2 regions of the Acidovorax radicis genome follow, and region 2 is predicted to be linked to the other one. Evidence: riboswitches for the same ligand, from Rfam matches in the RefSeq annotation. Region 2 holds a riboswitch; the other holds the start of a gene.
The links. A riboswitch is a leader RNA that binds a small molecule or an ion and turns the genes downstream of it on or off. The one in region 2 is predicted to bind glycine.

Region 1 (7,457 bases), 1.6 Mb from region 2:
AAAACAACGCAGTGCGTGGGTAGACGGGTAATCGGTATTCATGTCAGTATTTCTAACAGAACATGAAAGAAAAAATCGATAGTGCCCGAGTGGCTTGCGCTATAGCCTTGTGCATCTGACTATTTGAAAGAAAGACTACATATGCAGCTCGTGGGAATGCTGGATTCGCCTTATGTGCGGCGCACGGCCATCAGTTTGTCGCTGCTGGGGTTGGCATTCACGTCAAGGCCGGTCTCGGTGTTCAGCACGATGGAGGCGTTTCGTGCGATCAACCCGGTGGTCAAGGCGCCCACGCTGGTCGCGCCAGATGGCACGGTCTTGATGGACTCCAACCTCATCATTGACTATGCCGAGGCCGTGGCCGGCCCCGCGCGCAGCCTGTGGCCCGCCGAGTTGCCGGAGCGGCTGCAAGCGCTGCGCATCACCGGGCTGGCGCTGGCGGCGTGCGAGAAGGCCGTGCAGATCGTTTATGAGAACGCACTGCGCCCGCCCGAGAAGCGACACGCGCCTTGGCTGGAGCGCGTCGAGCAGCAGCTGGAGGCCGCCTGGGCCGGGCTGGAGCATGGGTTGGCCAGCGCCGCGCCCCCGGCGCCCGCCGGGGGGCAACCCATCGGACAAGCGGGCCTGAGTGCGGCCGTGGCCTGGAGCTTCGCCCGGCTGCTGGTGCCCGCGCACGCCAACCCCGCCCACTATCCCGCCTTGGCCGCCTATGCCGCCCAGGCGGAGACCCTGCCGGTGTTCACGGCATGGCCGATGGCGTGATGGCCCGGCAAGGTGTTTGCCAGTCGCATCCCGGCGTACCGCGCGCCAAAAACCGCTCAGGCCATGGCCTTTTGTGTGCGGTACGACGGCGCTGGCGCCAACCCCTGAAAGTCGAAATCCACCTGGGGCACGCGCCCGCTCACGATGTCGGCAATCGCCTGGCCTGAGCCGCAGGCATGCGTCCAGCCCAGCGTGCCGTGCCCCGTGTTGAGGAAGAGGTTGGCCACCTTGGTGGCGCCGATCAAGGGCACGTTGCTGGGCGTGGCGGGACGCAGGCCCGTCCAGAACTGGGCCTGGCTGGCGTCGCCCGCGCCGGGGAAGAGCTGCTCCACACGCCGCACGATGGCCTCGCAGCGCACGGGGTTCAGGTCGCGGTTGTAGCCGTTCAGCTCCGCCGTGCCCGCAATGCGCAGGCGGTCTCCGCCCCGCTCGCTGGTGTAGCGCGAGAACACCAGCTTGAACTCATCGTCCGTCAGGCTCACCTGGTGCGCCTTGGATGCGTCCTTGACCGGCATGGTCACCGAGTAGCCCTTGGCCGGGTAGATCGGCAGGCGGATGCCCAGTGGCTGCGCCAGCAACGGGCTGAACGAGCCCATGGCCAGCACAAACGCATCGCCACGCACGCGCTCGAAGCGGCCTTCGGCATTGGTCACTTCCACGTGGTCGATGCGCCCGCCCACCTCGCGCAGTGCGGTGATGTGGTGGCCCATGCGGAACTGCACGCCTGCCGCTTCGCACAGCTTGGCCAGCTCGCGCGTGAACTGGTTGGCGTCGCCGGATTCATCCTCGGCCGTGAACGTGGCGCCTGCCAGCTGCGGGCGCATGGGGGCCAGCGCGGGCTCGATGCGCACGGCCTCGTCGGCGCTGATCACCTGGCGCTCGCAGCCCAGTGCGCGCATCTGCTCGGCCGGGGCCAGGGCGCCGTCGAACTCCTTGGCGTTGGTATAGAAGTGCAGGATGCCCTGCGTGCGCTGGTCATACTGAATGCCGGTGGCCGCGCGCAGCTGCTGCAGCACGCTGCGGCTGTAGGTGCCCAGGCGCACGATCTGCTCGATGTTGTGGCGCGTGCGCGCCGGCGTGCAGTTGCGCAAAAAGGACAGGCCCCACAACCACTGGCGCATGTCGGCACGCAGGCGGAACAGCAGGGGGGCGTCCTCCTGGCCCAGCCACTGCAGCACCTTGAGCGGCGCGCTGGGGTTGGCCCAGGGCTCGGCGTGGCTCACCGAGATCTGGCCGCCGTTGGCAAAGCTGGTCTCCGCACCGGGCGCACCCTGGCGGTCGATGACGGTCACCTCATGGCCGAGCTGTTGCAGGAAATAAGCCGAAGTCACGCCGAGCAAGCCGGCGCCCAAAACGATCACGCGCATGATTTTCAAAGCCTTTCTGGGCTCTGGCGCTTGAAAGACGTGCGCTGGAAGCTATGAATTTAATAGCGTGCAGCGGGCGCATGTCTGCCCAAGCTGCCGCTCCCCCTGTCCTTGGTACCTGAGAGATTCACCGCACGGCCCATATGGCGCGCGGTTTGCTCCTTCGGTGCGCCACAACGCTGGTCACAGGTTGGGGCGGCTCTCCAGACGGCTTTGATGAATGGTGCAGTACGGGACCTGAGCGTGTATGGGAGTTTGCGCCTTCGGTGCAGCGGTGAGCCTGTGGCCCGCCGTGCTCTCCTGCGGGGTCGATTCTAGGCGGCATGGCAGCGCCAGAACGGACCTGTGCGCGCTAATGAACGGCAATCGTTGCTGATGCTGGCGTGTGCCCGGGGTCGCCATAATCCGCCGACTTGACCCACCCCAGGATGTTGTTCCATGCCCGATACCGCTTTTGATCCCCAGGCCTGTGCCGCCGTGCTCACCATGGCGCGCCAGGGGCGCACACCTCGGCCACTCGATCTGCCGGCCGCGCTGCGCCCGCGCGATGCGGCCGAGGCCTATGCCGTGCAGGATGTGGTCGTGCGCGAGCGCGGGGCCATTGCTGGCTGGAAGGTGGGCGCTGCATCACCCCAGGCCCTGCCCGCGCGTGCCGCGCTCACCCGTGACTCGGTGTTTGTGGCGCCAGCCAGCTCGGCCGTGCGCCTGCCTGTGGCAGGCTTTGCCGTGGTGGGGGTAGAGGCTGAGCTGGTGTACGAACTGGGCGCCGACCTGCCACCGCGTGCCACGCCCTACAGCGCGGCCGAGGTGCTGGCGGCCATGGTCTCGGTGCGTGCGGCGATCGAGGTGTGCGACACACGGTTTGCCGCATGGGCCCAGCAAGGCGAGTGGAGCCGGTTGGCCGACCAGGCCTGCCATGGCGCGCTGATCGTCGGATCGGGCCAAGAGGATGTGGCCGCAGTGCAGCCGCTGTCGCAAGGGTGCAGCCTGTCGGTGAACGGTTCCGTGGCCGTGCAGCACGCTGCCTGGGGCAACCCGGCGGGCGACCCGCTGCGACTGCTGGTGTGGCTGGCCAACGAGGGCGCACGCAGCCTGGGTGGGCTGCGCGCGGGTCAGTGGGTGACCACGGGTTCATGCACCGGCACCGTGATGGTGGCGCCGGGCACGTTGGTGGTGGCCGACTTCCCGGGCCTGGGCCACGCTGAGCTGCAGCTGGGCTGAGGCCGGCACGGCGTGCACAGAGCATGCCGACCGGTGACTCTTTCCATCAATTGCGACGTGGGTTGTCGGGCTGGTTGTCGCGGCGGTTGGGCACGCCGTCGCCATCGCGGTCCCGATCGGCACGGTTGGCGATGCCATCGCCGTCACGGTCCCAGCCGCCGCGTTGCATCTCCCAGCGGCCATCACGTTCGACCCAATGGGGCTGGCGATACTGGTAGCCCGTGCGCGCCTTCACCCAGTGGCCCCGCACCCATTGGTGGCGGTTGCCGCGCCATTCCCAATGGCCTTCTTCCCACACCTGGCCACGGCGAGGGCGGGGCATGGCCTCATGGCGCGGCGGTGGTGGCGCTGGAATCACATGGTAGGTAGGCGCAGCCTGGTGCATGCGTTCGGGCTGGCCCGACTGGATGATGACAGTGCCCTGCGTGGCGGCCTGTGCGGGAGCAAAGGCCATCAGTGCCAACAGGGCGAAAGAGGCTGCGGTGAGAGTGTGGCGGGCCATGAAGGTCTCCTGTCTGTATGTTGTTGCTTGCGAAAGCAAGCGGGCTGGCTGGCTGGTAGATCGTGAGCGCGTGGCTGGGCTCACCGTGTAGGTATTGCGCGGGGCGGTGTGTCAGGCGAAGGCCATGGTTGGTGGCCAGGCCCAGTGAGGTCGCCCCACGCTGCGGCTGTGGTGGATGGGTTCAGCGGGCTATTGGCGGTAAGGGTTGTCCGGGCGGCGATCGCGGCGATTGGGGACGCCATCACCGTCGCGGTCGCGGTCATGGCGGTTGGCAATACCGTCGCCGTCTCGGTCCCAGCGCCCGGGCTGCATGTTCCAGCGGCCGCCATGTTCCTCCCACCGCGGCTCGCGGTAGTGATAGCCGGGGCGGGCCTTCACCCAGTAACCCTGCATCCAGACATGGCGGTGGCCGCGCCATTCCCAGTGGCCGGGTACCCACGCCATGCCACGGCGGGGGCGGGGCATGGCTTCATGGCGGGGCGGTGGTGGCGCCTGGTACTGCACCATCACCGGCGCGGGGCGCTGGTAGTGGGGCGAGCCAGACTGGATGACAACAGTGGCGCTGGTCTGCGCCTGCGCCTGCGCCACCGTAGCGGCGCCCAGCGACAGCAGTGCGATAGAAACAGCGGCGAGTGCGTTGCGGGCCATGGTGATGATCTCCTCAAAAAGGCTCCTTGCGGAACCGGAGACTTGATGGTGCGGACGCTGCGTCAAGCGGGTGTAGGCGAACTGCGAAGTCTTGTGAAGTTGTGTTTCCTGAGGCCGCGCGGGGTGGGCTGGAAATCCGGCAAAGACGGTCCTCGCTGGTGTCTATTTTTGCACTCGAAGATCCAAGCCAAATAGGCCTCTGACGCTTGATGGTAAAGCGAAAACAGCTATAAAAAGTGTAGTAATGTACGCCCCGCGCTGTAGGGGCGGTGTCGCACTCCACCCGCAAAAAAACTGCCGCGGCCCAGGCCAGGAACGCCATCCCAGCGCCGCCCGCAGCGAGGGCGTTGTTCCCCTCTGGGCAGGGGTTATCGCCGCATCGACGCAAACGCCTCAAACTCCCAGCTGCGCATGGCCAGCAGCAGGGTGTAGCCCTCGCGCTCGCGGTCGGGCAGCTTCTGGTCGGCCAGGTGCTGCTGGGCAAAGTCCTGCGCCACGCGCTGCATGCGTTCCATGAAGGCGGGCGCCAGGCTGCGGCTGATGGCGCCATGCACCAGCAGCACGCCTTCGCCCGGGCCGTCAAAGCCGCCCGCAAAGTAGTCCAGCAGTGCGTGGTCGCGGAAGTAGTTCATCACCGGGCCGTGGGGGCGCCAGCGAAAGGTCTTGGCGAGTTTGAGGCGGTAGCGGTTCAGCGGGCGCAGCTCGATGATGCCGATACGGTCGAGCTGCGCGAGGTATTTGATGCCCTCGGCTTCGGTGAGCCGGTAGGTGGTGGTCACCTGCTCCAGCGTCCACTGGCTCAAAACGCAGATCGCCATGAGCAGCAGCTTCTTGTCGGCCACCACGGCGCGCTCTTGCTCCTGGCCCAGCTCTTTCAGCAGGGGTTGTTCGTCGGCCACGCGCCGCGCCAGGTCGGCAAAGTCCAGCGCCAGTGCGCGGCAGATGGCGTCGATGCGCGACAGCGGCATGTCGCCCTTGGCCAGCATGCGCTTGACGCTGGACTCGGCCATGCCCAGCGCCTGCGCCAGGTCGGCGTAGGTCATCTGCGCGGTCTTGAGTTCCTTCTTGAGGGCGAGAACGAGGTCGGCGGTGGTGCTCATGGGTATCGATTATCAATACTCAAGGTAGATCGGGTAGCCCTTTGTGCTGCTTTTTGAGCGATGAACGCGGCGGCATCACACACACTGCGCGGCATCAATCAGCTGCCTATGGATGCAACGACCATGACCTATCGCGACGCCCTTTCTCAGAAACCAAAACCCTCCGCAGGCCTGACAAGGCAGGAGTTGTGGCTGCTGCTGGGTGCCGCCGCGCTGCTGGCAGCCGCCGTGTTCGGGCCGGTGTGGCTGGACAGCAGCCACCAGCATGGGTTTGCAGACCAGAGGGTGCTATGGGGCATCCCTTGCGCAGGGGATGTGTTGAGCAACCTGCCGTTTGCGCTGGCGGGCCTATGGGGGCTGGCCGCGCTGCGGCGCGTGGCGCCCGGCGGGCTGGATGGGTGCTCGCGTGTGCTGGCGGTGTTGTTTTTTGCGGGCCTGGTGGCGACGGCTGTGGGCTCGACGGCGTACCACTGGCAACCGCAGGATGCAGGCCTGCTGTGGGACCGGCTGGGCATGGTGCTGCCGTTTGCGGGCTTGCTGGGGCTCGCAGCCAATGGCCGGGTGAGCCGCAGGGCAGGCTGGGGGGCGGCGGGCGCTGTGTTGGTGGCCGGGCCCCTGGCCGTGTGGTGGTGGGCGCGGTCTGGCAACGTGATGCCCTGGGCCGTGGTGCAACTGGGCGGCATGGTGGTGGTGGCGGCTCTGGCGCTGTTGCCGCGACGCCAGGGTGCTCTGGCGGTGCACCTGGGGGCGGTGATCGCGATGTATGCCCTGGCCAAACTCTTCGAGGCCGCCGACCACGCCGTGTTGGACGCCACGGCGCAGTGGGTGTCGGGCCACAGCCTCAAGCATGTGCTGGCAGCGGGCGCTGCCTGGCCGGTATTGCTGGCACTGGCGGCATTGCGCCGCAGCGTCGCCAAGGGCGCGCTGCGCGTCACGCCATCCGGGCAGAATGGCGCCCACACCGTGGGTGTCGCCCGCCAGCTCCGCGCCTGAGTTGCAGGGCGCTGGACACAGCAACACAAAAAACACAGCCAATCCATCGGAACGAGGAGAAAACATGCACCCCGAAACCCCCTCCGCCAGCAGGGCGCCCGCGCACGAGGACCCGAACCAGTTTGCCCTGCTGCGCCAGCGGCGGTTTGCGCCGTTTTTCTGGACGCAGTTCTCGGGTGCGGCCAACGACAACCTGTTCAAGTTTGCGTTCACCGTGATGGTGACCTACCAGCTCAGCGTGTCGTGGCTGCCGCCTGCCATGGCGGGGCTGGTGATCGGGGCGCTGTTCATCCTGCCGTTTTTGCTGTTCTCGGCCACGTCGGGCCAGCTCACCGACAAGTTCGACAAGACGAAGATGATCCGCTTCGTGAAGAACCTGGAGATCGCCATCATGTTGGTGGCGGCGGTCGGGTTCATCGCGGGCAATATTCCCATCCTGCTGCTGTGCACCTTCTTGATGGGCGTGCACTCCACGCTGTTCGGCCCGGTCAAGTTTGCCTACATGCCCCAGGTGCTCAATGAGCGCGAACTCACGGGCGGCAACGGCATGGTCGAGATGGGTACGTTTGTGGCCATCTTGCTGGGTAATGTGGCGGGCGGGCTGCTGGTGGCCCTGCCTGGCATCGGCCACACCACCGTGGCCGTGGCGTGCGTGGTGCTGGCGCTGATTGGCCGCGCCGTGGCGCAGTTCATCCCCTCGGTGCCTGCCACCGACCCGGGTCTCACCATCAACTGGAACCCCTTCACCGAGACCTGGCGCAACCTGAAGCTCGCGCACGAGAACATCGTGGTGTTCCGCTCGCTGCTGGGCATCAGCTGGATGTGGTTTTTCGGCGCCGTGTTCCTGAGCCAGTTCCCGAGCCT
Region 2 (7,457 bases):
CCAAACTCGTCATCGGCCTGAGCCTTGCTCTGGGTTTTGTGGCCACTGCTGCCGCGCAGACCACCATGCGCATCAGCATTTCGACCGCCCAGAACTCCCACCAGGGCGTGGCCATCGACACGTTTGCCAAGGAAGTCGAAAAGCGCACTGGCGGCCGCTACAAGGTGCAGACCTTCTACAACGGTGCCTTGGGTGGCGAGCGCGAATCGATTGAAGCCGTGCAACTGGGCACGCAGGAGCTGGCGTTCAGCTCCACCGGTCCCATTCCCAATTTCGTACCTGAAACCAAGATCCTGGACGTACCCTTCCTGTTCCGCGACAAGGCCCATGCGCGTGCCGTGCTCGACGGCCCCATCGGTCAGGAGATGCTGACCAAGTTTGATGCCAAAGGATTCAAGGCCCTGGCCTGGGCCGAAAACGGTTTTCGCCACATGACCAACAGTAAGCGTGATGTGAAAGAGCCGGGCGACCTCAAGGGCCTGAAGATGCGCACGATGGAGAACCCCGTGCACATCGCAGCCTACAAGGGCTTTGGCATCATCACCACACCCATGGCCTTCCCTGAAGTGTTTACCGCGTTGCAGCAAGGCACCGTCGACGGACAGGAGAACCCGCTGCCTGTCATCATCTCTGCCAAGTTCGACCAGGTGCAAAAGCACCTCACGCTCACGGGCCACGTGTATTCGCCTTGTATCTTTGTGATGAACAAGGCGTCCTTTGACAAGCTAAGCGCTGCCGACAAACAGGCGTTCCTCGACGCTGCCAAGGAAGGCACCAAGGCCAACCGTGCACGGGTTGACGAAGACGATGCCAAGGGCGTTGCGGATCTGCGCGCCAAAGGCATGACCGTGATCGACAACGTGGACAAAGCCAAGTTTGTGGCCGCGCTGGCGCCCGTCAATGCCGAGTTCGAAAAGCAGTTCGGCAAAGCCACTCTCGACAAGATCCGCAATTTCAAGTAACTCGGCCTTTCGGTCAACGCTATTGATAAAATAGCTAAAAACGCCCGTAGCCATTGCGCTAACGGGCGTTTTCATTCTTTACCTGCCCGTGTTCATTTGCCATCACCCTGCCTATCACTCCACGGTCGGCATTGCCCCATGAAAAATTCATTTTTGACCTTTGAGCGCTGGACCACGTTCATCGCCATGCTGGGGGCGTGCGCCATGCTGGCCCTATCGGCATCGCTGGGCATGTTCCAGATCGTGACGCGTTTTGTACTGGAGCAGCCTGCCGAGTGGACAGAAGTGCTCATCCGCTTCAGCCTGATCTGGATGGTCTTTCTGGCCATCCCGGCCGCCTTTCGCCAGGGTGCGATGGTGAGCGTGGACGTGCTGTACCGCTGGAGTCCGCCACGCGTCAAGCGGGTGCTGGACTGGGTGGTGGCGCTGGCCGCCCTGACCCTGATCGGCATCATCATCTGGTGGGGCTGGGACTACGCCCAACGCGGCGGCGTTCAGAGCATGGCAGGGCTGGAGTCCGTGTCCATGTTCTGGGCCTATCTCGCCATGCCGGTGGGTGGACTATTTTGTGTGATCGGCATCATCGGCAACCTCATCGACCCACTGCGTATGGAACTGGAGACCGCCCAATGAACGCCGCGCCGAGCCGCCTCAAACCAATGAACGCCCCTCTCAAAGGGCAGCGAGGACATGCAATGCCGAGCGTGGGGGCAACACGATGAGCATGGTCATGATTTCAACGATGGTGCTGTGCTTTGCGCTCACCGTCTCAGTGGCCGTATCCATCGGACTCGCATCCATCCTGGGTATCCAGGCATCCAACGCGAGCATGCTCATTTCCGTCAAGGAGATGTTCGGGGCCATCAACAAGTTTCCGCTGGCTGCCATTCCGTTCTTCATTCTGGCGGGCAACCTGATGGAAACCGGTGGCATCTCGCGCCGCCTGGTCGAGTTCGCCAAGAGCATCGTCGGTGGCGTGCAGGGTGGCCTGCCCATGACTTGCGTGCTGACCTGCATGATCTTTGCGGCCGTATCAGGTTCGTCGGTGGCCACCACGTTCGCCATCGGCGCCATCCTGATTCCTGCGCTCATCAAGCATGGCTACCCCACCAGCTATGCTGCGGCCCTGCAGGCCACGAGCGCCGAGTTGGGCGTGATCATTCCGCCCTCCATCCCCATGATCCTTTACGGCGTGAGCGCCGAGGTATCGATTGGCGAGCTGTTCATTGCAGGCTTTGGCCCTGGGTTGCTGATCAGTGGCGCGCTGATGTTCTTCGTGTGGGCGTACTGCAAGTACAAGGGCTGGGGCAAGAACGACGGCGATGGGCGCATGCCCTTTGGCAAGGCCACGCTGCAGGCCGGTTGGGCCTTGCTGATGCCCGTGATCATTCTGGGCGGCATATATGGCGGTGTGTTCACCCCCACCGAGGCATCGGCCGTGGCCGTGTTCTACGCGCTGGTCGTGGGTCTGGTGATCTACCGCGAGATCAAGCTCAAGGATCTGTTCGCCATCCTGCGCAAGTCGGCCATCTCGTCGGCGGTGATCATGTTCATCATCGCCAACGCCGGGTTGTTCGCCTTCCTTATCACGCGCGCTGGTGTGCCGGATGCCATCGGCCGCTGGCTGGAGGCAGTGCTGCAGTCCCCTGCCCTGTTCCTGCTTGGCGTGAATGCAGCGCTGTTCGTGATTGGCATGTTCATCGAGACCAGCGCGGCGATCATTGTGCTGGCCCCCATCCTGGCGCCCGTGGCCATGCACTTCGGTATTGACCCTGTGCACTTCGGCCTCATCATGGTTGTGAACCTGGCGCTCGGCATGATCACGCCGCCTTTTGGCGTGAACCTGTTTGCAGCCTGCACGGTAGCCAGAATCTCGCTGGACCGGATCATCAAACACCTGCTGCCTTTTGTCGGCGTGATCCTGGTGTGCCTGTTGATCATCACGTACGTCCCCTCGATCTCGCTGGCACTTCGCGATCTGGTCTACGCAAAGTAGTTAGAATTCGTCGGGTCAGGAGAGAGTGCTCCGTCTTGCCATCAGGACAACCGCACCGCCGAAGGCGCAGGCAGCAGCCGAACGCTCAGGCAAAAGGACTGACAACCGCCCGCAGTGATGCGGGCGTTCCCTTGCTGGAGAGAGGTGGCCCCCACATGAAAACTGTGCGCGAGGCCACCCACCGAAGGAGCAAACCGCACGGCCAGCCAAGGCGCTGCGGTGAATCTCTCAGGTAGAGCGGACAGCAGGGCAAATTCCGTGACCCATGGTGGTCGCGGCCCCTATTTGCCCCGGAGTTCCGCCTTGACCGCTTCTACCCCTGCCACCGCCGCCCCCCTGCTCACCACGCCCCTGAACGCCCTGCACATCGAGCTGGGCGCCCGCATGGTGCCGTTTGCAGGCTATTCCATGCCCGTGCAATACCCTGCGGGCCTGATGGCTGAGCACCAGCACACGCGCAGCGCGGCAGGACTGTTCGACGTCTCGCATATGGGCCAGCTCAAGCTCGTCGGCCCCGATGCGGCTGCGGCGTTTGAAACCCTCATGCCCGTGGACGTGATCGACCTGCCCGTGGGCAAACAGCGCTACGGCCTGCTGCTCACCGACGAGGGCACGGTCATCGACGATTTGATGTTCTTCAACCAGGGCGTGGTGAACGGCGAGCCCACCCTGTTCGTCATCGTGAACGGCGCCTGCAAGGTGGGCGACATGGCCCACATCCAGGCGCGCATTGGCCAGCGCTGCAAGGTCTCTCCCATGCCCGACCATGCTCTGCTGGCCCTGCAAGGCCCACAGGCCGCCACCGCCCTCGCCCGCCTGGCGCCCGGCGTGGAAAAGCTGGTGTTCATGACAGGCGGCAATTTCTCCATAGCAGGCTGCGACTGCTTCGTGACCCGCAGCGGCTACACGGGCGAAGACGGCTTCGAGATCTCGGTGCCCGCCGCACAAGCCGACACTCTGGCCCGCGCGCTGCTGGCGCAGCCGGAAGTCAAGCCCATTGGCCTGGGCGCGCGCAACTCGCTGCGCCTCGAAGCCGGCCTGTGCCTGTATGGCAATGACATCGACACCACCACCACACCACCCGAAGCCTCGCTGAACTGGGCGATCCAGAAGGTGCGCCGCACGGGTGGCGCCCGCGCAGGCGGATTCCCCGGCGCTGACAAGGTGCTGGCGCAGATCGACAACCCCGCCAGTCTGCCGCGCAAACGGGTGGGCCTGGTCGCGCTGGAGCGTGTGCCTGTGCGCGAACACACCGAATTGCAAAACACCGATGGCCAGAAGATTGGTGAAGTGACCAGCGGCCTGCTGGGCCCCACGGTGAACGAGCCTGTGGCCATGGGCTATATCGCGCCCGCGTTTGCCGCCATCGGCACGCGCGTCAACGCCATCGTGCGCGGCAAGGCCGTGCCGATGGAAGTGCGCGCCATGCCGTTCCTGCCCGCCAACTACTTCCGCGGCTGATTTCGCCCGGCGCAGCGCACAGAGCGCGCCTGCGGCCGCTACATTGCAGATTCCTTTCATTTTTCTAGTTGCTTGAGGAGCCTTCCCATGACCGTCAAATTCTCCAAAGACCACGAATGGATCAACGCCGCTGACGCCAATGCAGCCGTGGTCGGCATCACTGTCCACGCGCAAGACGCGCTGGGCGATGTGGTGTTTGTGGACCTGCCCGAAGTGGGCAAGACCCTTGCCCAAGGCGATGTCGCTGGCGTGGTGGAGTCCGTGAAGGCCGCCGCCGACGTGTACATGCCCGTCTCTGGCGAGATCACCGAAGTGAACGAAGCCCTGCGTGCCGACCCCTCGCTGGCCAACTCCGACCCGCTCAATACCGGCTGGTTCTTCAAGGTCAAGCTCAGTGACGCCAGCCAGCTCGATGCGCTGCTGGATGAAGCCACCTACGCCGACTTCGCCAAGAACGCCTGACCCCGATTCCCTCTTCGAGACTGCCCCACCATGTTGATGCAATCCGCCTTGCCGCTTGGCGAGCTTGAAAACGCCACCGAATTCCTGCCCCGTCACATCGGCATCGACGCGGCCGACGAAGCGCACATGCTGTCGGTGATCGGCGAGACCTCGCGCCGCGCCCTCATCGAAAGCATCGTGCCGCGCTCGATCGCGCGCAGCACCGCGATGGATCTGCCCCTGCCGATCACGGAAGCGGCGGCGCTGGCCGAACTCAAGGCGATTGCATCGGAGAACCAGGTCTTGAAGAGCTTCATCGGCCAGGGCTACTACGGCACCCACACGCCGGGCGTCATCCTGCGCAACATTCTGGAGAACCCGGCCTGGTACACGGCCTACACGCCCTATCAGGCCGAGATTTCGCAGGGCCGCATGGAGGCGCTGGTCAACTTCCAGACCATGGCCTGCGACCTGACCGGCATGCCGATTGCCAACGCATCGATGCTGGACGAGGCCACCGCTGCCGCCGAGGCCATGACGCTGGCCAAGCGCTCGGTCAAGAGCAAAAGCAATGTGTTTGTGGTGGCTGGCGACGCCCATCCGCAAACCATCGAAGTGATCCAGACCCGTGCCAAGCCCCTGGGCATCGACGTGGTGCTGGCCCATTCCGCCGCCGAATGGGACGCCGCGCTGAATGGCGAGTATTTCGCCGTGCTGGCCCAGTACCCCGCTACCAGCGGCCGCATTGATGACCTGCGCGCCGACGTGGAGAGGGCCCATGCCAAACAGGCCGCCTTCATCGCAGCGGCCGACCTGCTGGCCCTCACCCTGATCACCCCGCCCGGCGAATGGGGCGCCGACATCGTGGTGGGCACCACGCAGCGCTTTGGCATGCCCATGGGCGCCGGTGGCCCCCACGCCGCCTACATGGCCTGCCGCGACGAGTTCAAGCGCTCCATGCCCGGCCGCCTGGTGGGCGTGAGCATGGACGTGCACGGCAAACCCGCCTACCGCCTGGCCCTGCAAACGCGCGAGCAGCACATCCGCCGCGAAAAGGCCACCTCCAACATCTGCACCGCGCAGGTGCTGCCCGCCGTGATCGCCAGCATGTACGCCGTGTACCACGGGCCCCAAGGCCTCAAGCGCGTTGCGCAGCGCGTGGCCAGCTACACGGCCATCCTGGCCAAGGGGCTCACGCAGCTGGGCGCGCCGGTGCGCCCACAGGCTTGCTTCGACACGTTGTCTCTCAAAACCGACGACGCTACAAAATCCATAGCTAATCGCGCAGTATCCATGGGCGCCAACCTGCGAATTTACTTCGAAAACTACCTGTGCATCTCGCTGGACGAGACCACCACGCGCGCCGACATCGAGCTGCTGTGGAAAGTCTTCGCCAAGGATGGCCAGCAACACCCCACCTTCGACGCCTTTGAAAAAGGCGTCGAACCACTGATCCCCGCCGAACTGCGCCGCACCAGCAGCTACCTCACGCACCCGGTGTTCAACACCCACCACTCTGAGACGGCCATGCTGCGCTACATCCGCCAGCTGTCCGACAAGGACCTGGCGCTGGACCGCAGCATGATCCCGTTGGGCAGTTGCACCATGAAGCTCAACGCCACGAGCGAGATGATCCCCATCACCTGGCCCGAGTTCGCCAACGTGCACCCGTTTGCACCCGCTGACCAGTTGCTAGGCTACCAGGAACTGGACGAGCAACTGCGCGCCTGGCTGTGCCAGGCCACGGGCTATGCCGGCATCAGCCTGCAGCCCAACGCCGGCAGCCAGGGCGAATACGCAGGCCTGCTGGCCATCAAGGCCTACCACGAGGCCCAGGGCCACGGCCACCGCAACATCTGCCTGATCCCCAGCAGCGCGCACGGCACCAACCCCGCCAGCGCCCAAATGGCGGGCATGCAAGTGGTAGTGACGGCCTGCGATGCCAACGGCAACGTGGACATGGCCGATCTGCAAGCCAAGTGCGAGCAGCACAGCGCCAACCTGGCCGCCGTGATGATCACCTACCCCAGCACCCATGGCGTGTTCGAGACCCAGGTCAAGGAGCTGTGCGCCCTGGTGCACCAGCACGGCGGCCGCGTCTACGTGGACGGCGCCAACATGAACGCCCTGGTGGGCGTGGCCGCCCCCGGCGAATTCGGCGGCGACGTGAGCCACCTGAACCTGCACAAAACCTTCTGCATTCCCCACGGCGGCGGCGGCCCCGGCGTGGGCCCCGTGTGCGTGGTGGCCGACTTGGTGCCCTATCTGCCGGGCCATGCCACAGCCGGTGTGCCCGGTGGCGTGGGCGCCGTCTCGGCCGCACCCCTGGGTAATGCCGCCGTGCTGCCGATCAGCTGGATGTACTGCCGCATGATGGGTGCCGAGGGCCTGCAGGCGGCGACCGAAACCGCCATTCTCTCGGCCAACTACATCAGCGCACGCCTCAAAGACCACTACCCCACGCTGTACGCAAGCGAAGGCAAGGATGGCAAGCCGGGCCATGTGGCGCACGAGTGCATCCTGGACCTGCGCCAGCTCAAGGACACCAGCGGCGTGATGGCCGAGGACGTGGCCAAGCGGCTGATCGACTACGGCTT

Region 1: another riboswitch for glycine. It lies ahead of KI609_RS20435 (D-amino acid dehydrogenase); the one in region 2 lies ahead of gcvT (glycine cleavage system aminomethyltransferase GcvT).

Annotation. Positions count from the first base shown of each region.
Region 1 covers NZ_CP075184.1:4,460,958-4,468,414, reverse strand. Annotated here, with positions in the region: gene KI609_RS20445 (LysR substrate-binding domain-containing protein) at 1-42, opposite strand, end outside; gene KI609_RS20440 (glutathione S-transferase family protein) at 142-762, shown strand; gene KI609_RS20435 (D-amino acid dehydrogenase) at 819-2,129, opposite strand; glycine riboswitch at 2,225-2,346, opposite strand; gene KI609_RS20430 (2-keto-4-pentenoate hydratase) at 2,568-3,350, shown strand; gene KI609_RS20425 (YXWGXW repeat-containing protein) at 3,397-3,852, opposite strand; gene KI609_RS20420 (YXWGXW repeat-containing protein) at 4,042-4,500, opposite strand; gene KI609_RS20415 (helix-turn-helix domain-containing protein) at 4,869-5,600, opposite strand; gene KI609_RS20410 (hypothetical protein) at 5,724-6,593, shown strand; gene KI609_RS20405 (MFS transporter) at 6,658-7,457, shown strand, end outside.
Region 2 covers NZ_CP075184.1:2,902,243-2,909,699, forward strand. Annotated here, with positions in the region: gene KI609_RS13245 (TRAP transporter substrate-binding protein) at 1-962, shown strand, start outside; gene KI609_RS13250 (TRAP transporter small permease) at 1,101-1,595, shown strand; gene KI609_RS13255 (TRAP transporter large permease) at 1,681-2,958, shown strand; glycine riboswitch at 2,965-3,069, shown strand; glycine riboswitch at 3,083-3,213, shown strand; gene gcvT (glycine cleavage system aminomethyltransferase GcvT) at 3,262-4,419, shown strand; gene gcvH (glycine cleavage system protein GcvH) at 4,507-4,881, shown strand; gene gcvP (aminomethyl-transferring glycine dehydrogenase) at 4,912-7,457, shown strand, end outside.